2 regions of the Actinoplanes sp. NBC_00393 genome follow, and region 2 is predicted to be linked to the other one. Evidence: riboswitches for the same ligand, from Rfam matches in the RefSeq annotation. Region 2 holds a riboswitch; the other holds the start of a gene.
What was found. Region 2 has a riboswitch for S-adenosylmethionine ahead of OHA21_RS10150 (GNAT family N-acetyltransferase). Riboswitches for the same ligand answer to the same signal wherever they lie in the genome.
Positions count from the first base shown of each region.

Region 1 (5,131 bases), 5.6 Mb from region 2:
GGGTTCGCACCCGCGGCGACGTTGCGCAGGCCCTCACGGACCAGGGCCTGGGCGAGAACGGTCGCCGTCGTCGTGCCGTCACCGGCCACGTCGTCGGTCTTCTTGGCGACCTCCTTGACCAGCTCAGCGCCGATCTTCTCGTACGAGTCCTCGAGCTCGATCTCCTTGGCGATGGATACACCATCGTTGGTGATCGTGGGGGCGCCCCACTTCTTCTCGAGAACCACGTTGCGGCCCTTGGGACCGAGGGTCACCTTGACCGCGTCGGCGAGCTGGTTCATGCCCCGCTCGAGGCCCCGACGAGCCTCCTCGTCGAATGCGATGATCTTGGCCATACGGCGTTGTCCTCCCGGACATCCGCGGCGCCGGGCCTGTTCGGCCCCGCTCTCCGCACGTTGAGGAACGTCTGTGGACGTCACCACCTGGCGATGTGACGTCCTCAGGCCGAGCCGGATAGCCCGCGACGACCGGTTCCGTGCCCCGGCGCCGATGGCGACGCCGCGACCGGAACCCCACCGTCCCGACCTGCTGGCACTCAGCAGGCGCGAGTGCCAATCACTTGTTTAGCACTCTCCGATGGCGAGTGCAAGAAACCCCATCTTCCCGCGAAACCCTCGAACAGGCCGCGGTTTCCCGGCAAAGATCTTGAGGCCCAGGTCGGGCGTCCTCTTTACGCCAAGCCGGTTGCCGCGACGCCGTCCGCCCGGTAGTGAGAACCACATGGAGAACTGGACCGTGCGCCGGGTCATCCCCGAGGACACCGGGCGGATGCGCGCGCTGCGCCTGGAGATGCTGGCGGACAGTCCCCTCGCCTTCCTGGAGACACTGGCCCAGGCGGCCGCCCGTCCGCACGAGAACTACCGGCAGCGGATCCGGCAGTCCGCCACCGGCCCGGAGACGGCCCAGTTCATCGCCGACCCGGGCGGGCCGCTGATCGGGCACGCCGGCGGGACCACCGTCCCGGACGAGCCGGGTTGCACCGTGGTCTTCGCGGTGTACCTGACTCCGGCGTACCGGGGTGGCAAGGTGCTCGCCCAGCTGATCGACGCGGTGGCCGACTGGTCCGCCGCGGCCGGGCGCAACGAGCTGATGCTGGAAGTGGTGGTCGGCAACGATCGGGCCGTCCGGGCGTACGAAAAACTGGGTTTCACCGACACCGGGGTCCGGCTGCGCCACCCGACCGTCCCGGCGCTCGCCGAGCTGCAGATGCGGCGGAGGATCTGATGCGGCATCGCACGCGCACCTTCCTGACCACGATCAACGGGACCACCGGCGCGGGCCTGCTGCTGGCGCTGCTGTCCGGGGCCCGGGTCCGGCGCGGCCGCGACGGCATCATCATCGCCGAGGGATACCGGCTGCGGGTGCCGCCGAACTCGTGCTTCACGGTCGGCTCGGTGATCCTCACCCGGCGCACCGCGGACTGGCTGCTGGCCGAGGAGCGGGCGGCGCTGCTGGCCCACGAGAGCCGGCACGCCGGCCAGTACGCCGTACTCGGACCGCTCTTCTGGCCTGCCTACTGGCTGGCCTGCGGCTGGTCGTACTCCCTGACCAGGTCCTACGGCGTCCGCAACTTCTTCGAACGCAGGGCCGGGCTGAAGGACGGCGGCTATCCCGAGGACCTGCCGCTGCGGCCGTGGGCGGCCCGCTGGAAGCGGCGGTAGGAATTTGGTCGGGAGGACGGACGCACCACTGCCTCCGCATGGGTCAGCACTGGGGTCGTTGGGTCCCTCGGAGATTGTCGCCAAGCTCAGGTGAGGGGCCTCGTACGGCGTCGCGTCCTCCCGCGTCATGCATCCTGCCGATCCGGAGATCGGATCGCAAGTCCCTCCAGGAGGGAATCTTCGACAACCGGCTGACAGCCGGTTACACAGAGCTATCCCAGCAGGCCAGCTTCGCGGGCTCCACGCAGCGACGGTTTGATCGTGTGTGTCGGTCCAACCTGGCCGGCAACGGCGTCGAGAGTCTTCAGACCCTCGCCGGTGTTGTAGACGACGGTCTCCTTCGCCGGGTCGAGCTTGCCACTCGCCACGAGCTTCTTGAGCACGGCGACCGTGGTGCCGCCGGCGGTCTCGGCGAAGATGCCGGTCGTCTCGGCGAGCAGCCGGATGCCCTCGCGGATCTCGTCGTCGTCGGCGAAGTCCATCCAGCCGCCGGTCCGCTTGACCGCCTCGATCGCGTACGGCCCCGCGGACGGGTCGCCGATGTTGAGCGACTTGGCGATGCCGGTCGGCTTCACCGGGGTGATCACATCGGTGTCGTTGTGCAGCGCCGTGGCGATCGGGTTGCAGCCGGCCGACTGGGCGCCGAACACCGTCCAGCCGCCCTCCGGCGCCTCGACCAGTCCGATCTCGACCAGCTCGGTGAACGCCTTGTCCACCTTGGTGAGCAGCTCACCCGAGGCCATCGGGATGACCACCTGGGCCGGGATGCGCCAGCCGAGCTGCTCGGCCACCTCGTAGCCCAGCGTCTTGGAGCCCTCGGCGTAGAACGGCCGCACGTTCACGTTGACGAACGCGGTGTCCTCGAACTCGTCGGTCTCGACCAGCTCGCTGCACAACCGGTTCACGTCGTCGTAGGAGCCCTCGATGGCGACCAGGCCCCCGCCGTACACCGCGGTGGTGATGATCTTGCCCGGCTCCAGGTCGGCCGGGATGAAGACGATGCTCGGCACACCGGCCCGGGCGGCGTGGGCGGCCACCGAGTTGGCCAGGTTGCCGGTGGAGGCGCAGGAGAACCGGGTGAAGCCCAGCTCCTTGGCGGCGGTCAGGGCCACCGAGACGACCCGGTCCTTGAACGAGTGCGTCGGGTTGGCCGAGTCGTCCTTCACGTACAGCGGGGCCTGCAGGCCGACCGCGGCGGCCAGGGCCGGTGCGCTGACCAGCGGGGTGAGGCCGGGGTTGAGGCTCACCCGGGTGGCCGGGTCCTGCCCGGCGGGCAGCAGCCCCGCGTAACGCCAGATGTTCTGCGGGCCCGCCTCGATCTGGGCCCGGGTGACCCGCGCGAGCGACGCCTCGTCGTAGGCGACCTCGAGCGGGCCGAAACACTCGTAACAGGCGTGCTGCGCGGCCAGCGGGTACTCCGCGCCGCAGGCACGACAGACGAGGCCACGAGCGGGCGAGGTGGTGGTAGCGCTGGGTGCGTTGACGGTAGACGTCATCGAGGCCTTCCCTCTCATCTTTCCCCGCGGCGACCTGCCGAAACGGGGACGGAATTAGCACCTGCTCACGCGGCGGCCTCGTCATCGAGACATGCGTGGTGGTTGCCGGGGCGTCAACGGGCCGTATCCCTCAGCCCCTCTGGATGAGGTATTCAGTTGTTTCCCACACCTTACGACGAGATTCCGTGAACGCCATCACGAGTTCCCGAGGTGTGAGCGACTTCCCTCTCCCCGGCAGGCTGTCCCCCAACCAAGATCAATTCAAGATCAGAATGTCGCATCCGGGTGCCGGGTACAGGCCGTCGCTCCCGCCGAGGGCCCGGCCCGGCTCGCTGGCCGCTACGCGTCCAAACCGCTCCCCGCCCCGGGCGACCTGGGTGCCTGGTTGCGCTCACCCCAAACCCCACCCCACCCGCCCTGCCTTCACCTCAGCCCAGGCGTCTAACCGGGCTGGCGTAACCAGCGTGAGCTACGGCCCGGGGGTGGCTGGCCGCCGGCGGGGCGCCGGGGACGGCGGTGGGACGGTCAGGAGGTGACGTCCTTGCGGGTGAAGCGGTAGAAGGCCAGCGACCACAGCAGCGCGGCGTAGACGACCGCTGAGATCGCGCCCTTGGCCAGGTCCTCGGTCTGGACCGGGGTGGAGAGGATGCCACGCCAGGCGTCCGTGTAGTGGGTGGGCAGGATGTTGCGGATGCTGCCCAGGGCGGTGATCTGGTCCAGGATGCTGGAGAGGATCCAGAGCATCACCGCACCGCCGACCGCGCCCAGGGCCGCGTCGGTCAGCACCGACAGCAGGAACGCCAGGCCGGCCACGACCAGCAGGGTCACCGCGAGGTACGCCAGGATGCCCAGCAACCGCAGCAGTCCCTCAGCGGGCGGGATCTCCGCCGCGATGGTGCTGCCCAGCGGCCCCCAGCCGTAGCGCACGGTGCCGATCAGCAGGCCCGTGCCGGCGAGCAGGAGCAGGGCGAAGAGCGAGTACCCGGCGGCGACGATCAGCTTGACGCCGAGCAACCGGGCCCGCGGCACCGGGATGGCCAGCAGGTAGCGCAGGCTCCCCCAGCTGGCCTCGCTGGCCACGGTGTCGCCGAAGAACAGGGCGACCACCACGACCAGCAGGAACCCGGCCGACACCGCGAGGCAGAACAGCGTGAAGTTGAGCCCGCCCGAGGTGGCCAGGTCGGCGATGCTGCTGAACGCGCCACCGCCGTCGCCGTCCTCGTCGCCGCGGTTCTCGCCGCCGAACTCGAAGGCCAGCAGGATGATCACCGGCAGCAGCACCATGAACCCGAGAGCGAGTTGGGTGCGGCGGCGCGAGGCCTGCCGGCGTACCTCGGCCCAGATCGGCAGGGTGCGCGACGGCCGGTAGCCGGCCGCGGCTTCCAGCGTGCTCATCGGTCCCCACTTCCTCGGGAGTTGTCGCCGACCAGCGACAGGAACGCGTCCTCCAGGCGGCGGCGCGGCACCAGCCGGTCCACCCCGATGCCGGCCTCGACCAGGGAGGCGACCAGCTCGGAGCGGGCGGTCCCGTTCATGTCGACGATCAGGCCGCTGGCGCCTTCCGGCTTCACCGACCGCACGCCGAGGTCCTCCAGGACGCGGGTGGCGGCCGGTACGTCGGACACGTCGAGCTGCACCGACGGCGACTCCCCGACGATCTCGCTGACCGGCCCGGACGCGACGATCCGCCCCTTGTTGACCACCACGGCGTGGGTGCAGGTCTGTTCCACCTCGGCGAGCAGGTGGCTGGAGACGAGCACGGCCCGGCCGTCGGTGGCGTACCGCTGGAGGACCCGGCGCATCTCGGCGATCTGCGGCGGGTCGAGCCCGTCCGTCGGCTCGTCGAGCACCAGCAGTTCCGGCAGCCCGAGCATGGCCTGGGCGATGGCGAGCCGCTGGCGCATGCCGTGGCTGTACTTGCGGGTCTTGCGGTGCACCGAGTCACCGAGGCCGGCGATCTCCAGAGCCTCGTCG
Region 1 covers NZ_CP107942.1:7,856,052-7,861,182, forward strand. The annotation lists gene groL (chaperonin GroEL) at 1-335, opposite strand, end outside; gene OHA21_RS36380 (GNAT family N-acetyltransferase) at 721-1,224, shown strand; gene OHA21_RS36385 (hypothetical protein) at 1,224-1,661, shown strand; gene thrC (threonine synthase) at 1,874-3,157, opposite strand; SAM riboswitch class I at 3,169-3,307, opposite strand; gene OHA21_RS36395 (ABC transporter permease) at 3,683-4,552, opposite strand; gene OHA21_RS36400 (alpha/beta fold hydrolase) at 4,549-5,131, opposite strand, start outside.
Region 1: another riboswitch for S-adenosylmethionine. It lies ahead of thrC (threonine synthase); the one in region 2 lies ahead of OHA21_RS10150 (GNAT family N-acetyltransferase).

Region 2 (5,131 bases):
TCGCCGATCAGGCTCATCGCGATGTCGAGGCGCCGGCGCATACCACCGGAGTAGGTGCCGACCGGCCGGCCACCGGCGTCGGTGAGACTGAACCGTGCGAGGAGGTCGTCGGCGATGTGGCCGGAGTCTTTGATCTGCCGCAACTTCGCGATCATGATGAGGTTCTCGCGGCCGGTGAGGATCTCGTCGACCGCCGCGAACTGCCCGGTCAGGCTGATCGATCCGCGGACCTGCCGGGGCTGGGACACGACGTCGAACCCGTTGATCGTGGCCGTGCCCTCATCCGGTCTCAGCAGGGTCGCGAGGATCCGCACGAGCGTGGTCTTTCCCGCCCCGTTGGAACCGAGCAACGCGAAGATGCTGCCCTGCTTGACCTCGAGATTCACACCTTTGAGGACCGGCAGCTTGCCGTAGGACTTGTGCACTCCGGAAACCCGGATCGCCGATTCCATCGTCTGCATTCCGCTCCCCTAGGAGACAGTCACGTTGGACAGGTTGGCGCCGAGGCCCTTGAGCCCGGCGTAGGTCAGCTTGTCCATCCGCGCCCCGTCGAAATTCACGGTGCGGATGGCGTTCCGGAACTTCCGGCTCCAGGCCCGGAACGACACGTCGCGGAAGGTCGCGCCGCGGAACGAGACGTTGCCGACCGCTGCGAACTCGAACTTCACGCTGGTGAAGGCCGCCCCGTCCAGGTTCAGCCCGCGCAGGTCGGAGTAGGAGAAGTCGACACCGGTGAAGGTGCACCCCTCGAACGTGACCCGCCGCAGGTCCGTCTTGCTCAACTTGACGTCGGTCAGCACCACGTCGACGAACCGGACGTCGGCCAGCCCCGACGTGCTCAGATCGGTGCGCACCATGACGGTCCGGCGGAAACTGGCCCGGGCCAGCTCGATAGCCGTCAGGTTCGCGTCGGTCAGGTTGGCGCCGTCGAAGTTGGCGTCCGCCACATCGCTGGCCCGGAACGAACTGCCGGTCAGGTCAGCACCCGAGAAGTCCGAGCCGCGCAGCGCGCTCGCCTCGAACCGCCCGTCGCGGGCCACGACGCCGGCGAAATCGCTCTCCTTCAGGTCGCTCGCGTCGAACCGGGTCACCATCTGCCGCTCCAGCGAGCGGGACAGACTCGACACCTCCCGCACGGTCTGCTCGATGTCGCCGATGCTGTCGACGGTCATCTCGAAAGCGGTCGCGTCGTCCTTGCCCTCGGCCTTCAGGTCCCGGAACCGCTCCTGCAGATCGGCCAGCAGATCCGCCTTCAATTCGTCGATGCTCTTCGCACCCTCGTAGGGGGCGAAAACGCCGTCCACGTACTCGTTCAGCCTGTCGCTCATCGATTCGCCTCCCTCACATCAAGGTGTCGAGCACGCGCTTCGCGTACTCCCAATTGGTTTTGTTCCGGGCGTAGGTGTCCCGGCCCTTGTCGGTGATCCGGAAATACTTGCGGCGGCCGCCCTGCGACTCGTCGCCCCAATACCACGTGATGTCGCCGTCGGCCTCCAGGCGCCGGACGCTGGAATACATCGTGGCTTCCTTCAACTCGTATTCACCCTGCGAGCGCTCGGCGATCAACTTGACGATCTCGTAGCCGTAGCGGTCCGCCTCGGACAGCAACCGCAAGATCATCGTGTCGGTGTTGCCACGCAGCAGATCTGAGGTGATCTTGCTCGTGCTCATCTCTCCGCACCTCCCGAAGTACAAGGTAGGTCGCACTACTATGACTGTCAAGGTAGTTGCCGAGCCAGGGTACCCGGAGACATGCAGTAGTAGGCGTTGAACAGCGAAAACGCTTCAGATGGCGCGGTAGACCGCCAGCCAGGCCTGGTCGCTGTAGGTAGTACGAATGTCTTCGGTACCCAGCAGCTCGCTGAGTTGCGAGCGAGTGAAGAAGTGGTGGGCATCGCTGCCCAGCAGTCGAGCGTTGATCACACCGACGAACAGCAGCGGCAGGATGATGCGCCACAGCGAGACGATTCCGCGCTCCCGTACATGCTCGCCGAGAATGGCTTTCACGCCGGCGCCGGCCCGCGGCGTCGTCACGATCAGCCGGCCGCCGGGCATCAATCGGCCCTTCAGAACGGCAACCGTCTTCGCGGGATCAGGCAGCGCATAGAGAACGTTGCCGCACAGAATCACATCGAATCGGCCGCGTAACTCCGCCAGATCGCCGTTCAGGTCGGCGCGCACGTGAGTGACCCGGGGCTTCTTTCGGCGAGCGCGGTCCAGCATCACCGGCGACAGGTCGACCGCCACGATCTCGCCGGGATTCCTGGCCCGCACCGCGCGCGTCAGATTGCCGGTCCCGCAACCGGCGTCCAGGACACGGCGCGGCCCTTCCGGGACCTCGGCCATCAATTCACCGACCATTTTCCGGTACGGCTGAAGTCGTTCTATCACGTCGTAACAGCGGGCGTAGACGTCCCACAACAGCGTGGTCATCCTCAGCTCCGACCGTCGAGGAAGTCCGCGGTCCCGTGCCAGTCGCGGCCGGCCGCCCGGATGCGCTCGGTGAAGCCGCTGACCTCGCCCCACGCCGGGTAGCCGGCGCCCGTACCATCGCTGCTGATCTTCCGGGCCACGGCGGCCAGGTCGCCGGCGGCGCTGTAGGCGCCGAACCACCGCACCCGGCCCGCATCGATCCGGTCGTGCCACGGCAGCCAGCCCTGCGCGGTCAGCGCCTGCGGCGGTAGGTGCCCGTGCCGCACGAAGGCCTGGCCCTGCAGGCGTTTCGCCTCGGCGATCGCGGCCGGCCCGGTGAGCAGCCCGCACTCGTAGAGCTGCTCCCCGCGGGCCGGCATGACCCGATCGCATCACACCACGTCAATGCGTGCTTCCAGCCGGGCGCGGCAGGCCGGCCACTCCGACGCCGTGATGGAGAAGATCGCGGAGTCGCGCAGGAGGCCGTCCTCACCCGGTGCCCACGAGCGGGACCAGGAACGCAGCACCCCCTCGAAGCGGGCGCCGACCTTCTCGATCGCGACCCGGGACCGGCGGTTGCGGGCGTCGGTCTTCAGGTCGAGCCGGGCCACCCGCCACTGTTCGAACGCGTGCCCGAACAGCAGCAGTTTCGCCTCGGTGTTCAGCCCGGTGCTCTGCGCCGACGCGGCCAGCCAGGTGAAGCCGACCTCGACCGCGCACAGGCCGGTCCCGTCCGGCCAGGGACGCGGATCCCAGTACGCGGTGGCGCCGACAGCCCGGCCGGTGCCGGTGTCGATCTGCGCGTACGGCCGCAGCTTCCCGGCTGCCGCCCTGGCCAGCTGCGCGTCGATGTAGGCGTCCACCTCGGCGGCCGACGGCACCCAGGTGAACCGGTACGAGCCGCGGTCCTCCTCAGCAGCCGCGGCCAGGTCGGCGGCGTGCCGGCGGTCGAGCGGCTCCAGACGGACGCGGCGGCCCTGCAGGACGGGCGCGGTCAGGGTAGCGGGAAAGGACACGACGGCCTCCGTTCGCGGCTTGCCCGGCGCGGGATGCGGCGGACCCGGTCATCACCCGGGGCACCCCACCCACGCAGGAGGGTTGCCGGCCAGCGAGCCGGGGCTTGGCGCTGACACTCATGACCTTGGAGGCGAAACTAGCACGATCGCCTTGCCGGTCGGGGTACGGGCTGTCCACAATGGCGCGGGGACGGGGGGTGAGCCGTGGCCTGGAATCGGGTACGCACGGCCTGGGTCGCGGCCGCTGCCGCGCTGGTGTTGGTGGCGGCGGCGGGGACCTTCGTCTACTTCCGGTACTTCCGGGCGGAGGAGCAGTTGCCCGTCGGGTTCACCATCGCGGTGGAGCCCGACAGCAGTTCCGGGAACCGGCTGTGGGCCTTCCCGGCCGGCACGGTCGACGACACGCCGGACGGCTGCGGCACCGCGCCGTGGGCGCAGCAGAACGGTGGCCGTGACTATCAGATCACCGAGTTCGTGGTGACCATCGGCGCCCACACCGAGCCGCTGCTGCTGGCCGGCGCCGACGTGGTCGCGGACCGGACGCCACCGCAGGCCGTCGACGTCTTCGGATGCCGCGACGATGAGCGGACGCCCGCCGCCTTCCTGCACGTCAACCTCAACGAGAACGAGGCGTTGTGGGCGACGTCCACAGCAGACGCGTTCACCACCGAACCGCTGGAGCGGGAACTGGCGCCGGGCGCTTCCGAGCAGATCCGGGTCCGCGCGATCGGCGCCGACAACGACTACACCTGGCGGCTCGACCTGCACATCGCGTTCCGGGACCGCCAGGTCGTGCACCGCATCGACAACAACGGGCAACCGTTCGTCACGGTCGACGCGGGCCCGGGCAGCCGAGACCTTCGCCAGTGACGTGGCCACGTCAAGCCACGCGGGTCCCGCTGGATCGCGCGCAGGCCCCGCCAGCGGGCAGCGGCCGGCCGGTCGCGGACCTTCGCACAAGACAGGCGACGGTGAGACCCGCTTCGACCGGCCCCACAGGTGGGCGCGCTGGGGGCTGGAGTGGCACGCGGTCGAGGCAAGACGGGTAGGCGTACCGGGAAATGCTCAGCTGGTGTGCTGCAAGGGTGCCGGATCGTCGGCGCTGGGGCGCCGGCGGCGGCTGAAGTGGTGGGTGGCCAGCGCTATCGGCCAGAGAAGCAGGACAAGTACGGCCAGCAGCAGGTATTCGGCCATCGGAACGCGCAGGACCTCGTGGATGGCGGCCAGGTTGCGGCCGGAGTAGACCGTGATGAGCGCGGCAAGGTAGGTGGCCAGGAAGAGCCAGCGGGTGCGGGCGGACAGGCCCAGACCGTGCATCTGCGTGATCACGAAGACGGCCAGGAAGCCGAAGAGGAACTTGGGCCAGGCGCCGCCGGGGCCGGAGTTCATGAAGGCGACGAGGGTGCCGTGTACGGCTACGAGCAGTTCGAGGCTGAGCGTCCACCAGCGGTTGGTGTGGGCGGTGGTGAACATCAGGCTGCTCTGCAACAGCAGCAGGAACACGTAGAAGAAGCCGATGAGGTGGCCGCTGGTGCCTTCCATCGGGTGGTACCAGAACGTGTAGATGACCGCCCAACTGAACAGGTAACCGTGGTAGCGGCGGGCGAAATCCAGCACGGTGGCCGGGATGGGGGCGCGTTTGCCGGCCACCAGGCCGCGCCGGCGGTTCTCCATCAGCAGGACGACGACCAGTAGCAGGACGA
Region 2 covers NZ_CP107942.1:2,226,148-2,231,278, reverse strand. The annotation lists gene OHA21_RS10175 (ABC transporter ATP-binding protein) at 1-461, opposite strand, end outside; gene OHA21_RS10170 (pentapeptide repeat-containing protein) at 471-1,328, opposite strand; gene OHA21_RS10165 (PadR family transcriptional regulator) at 1,342-1,671, opposite strand; gene OHA21_RS10160 (class I SAM-dependent methyltransferase) at 1,786-2,433, opposite strand; gene OHA21_RS10155 (hypothetical protein) at 2,436-2,792, opposite strand; gene OHA21_RS10150 (GNAT family N-acetyltransferase) at 2,805-3,428, opposite strand; SAM riboswitch class IV at 3,439-3,553, opposite strand; gene OHA21_RS10145 (hypothetical protein) at 3,633-4,298, shown strand; gene OHA21_RS10140 (hypothetical protein) at 4,494-5,131, opposite strand, start outside.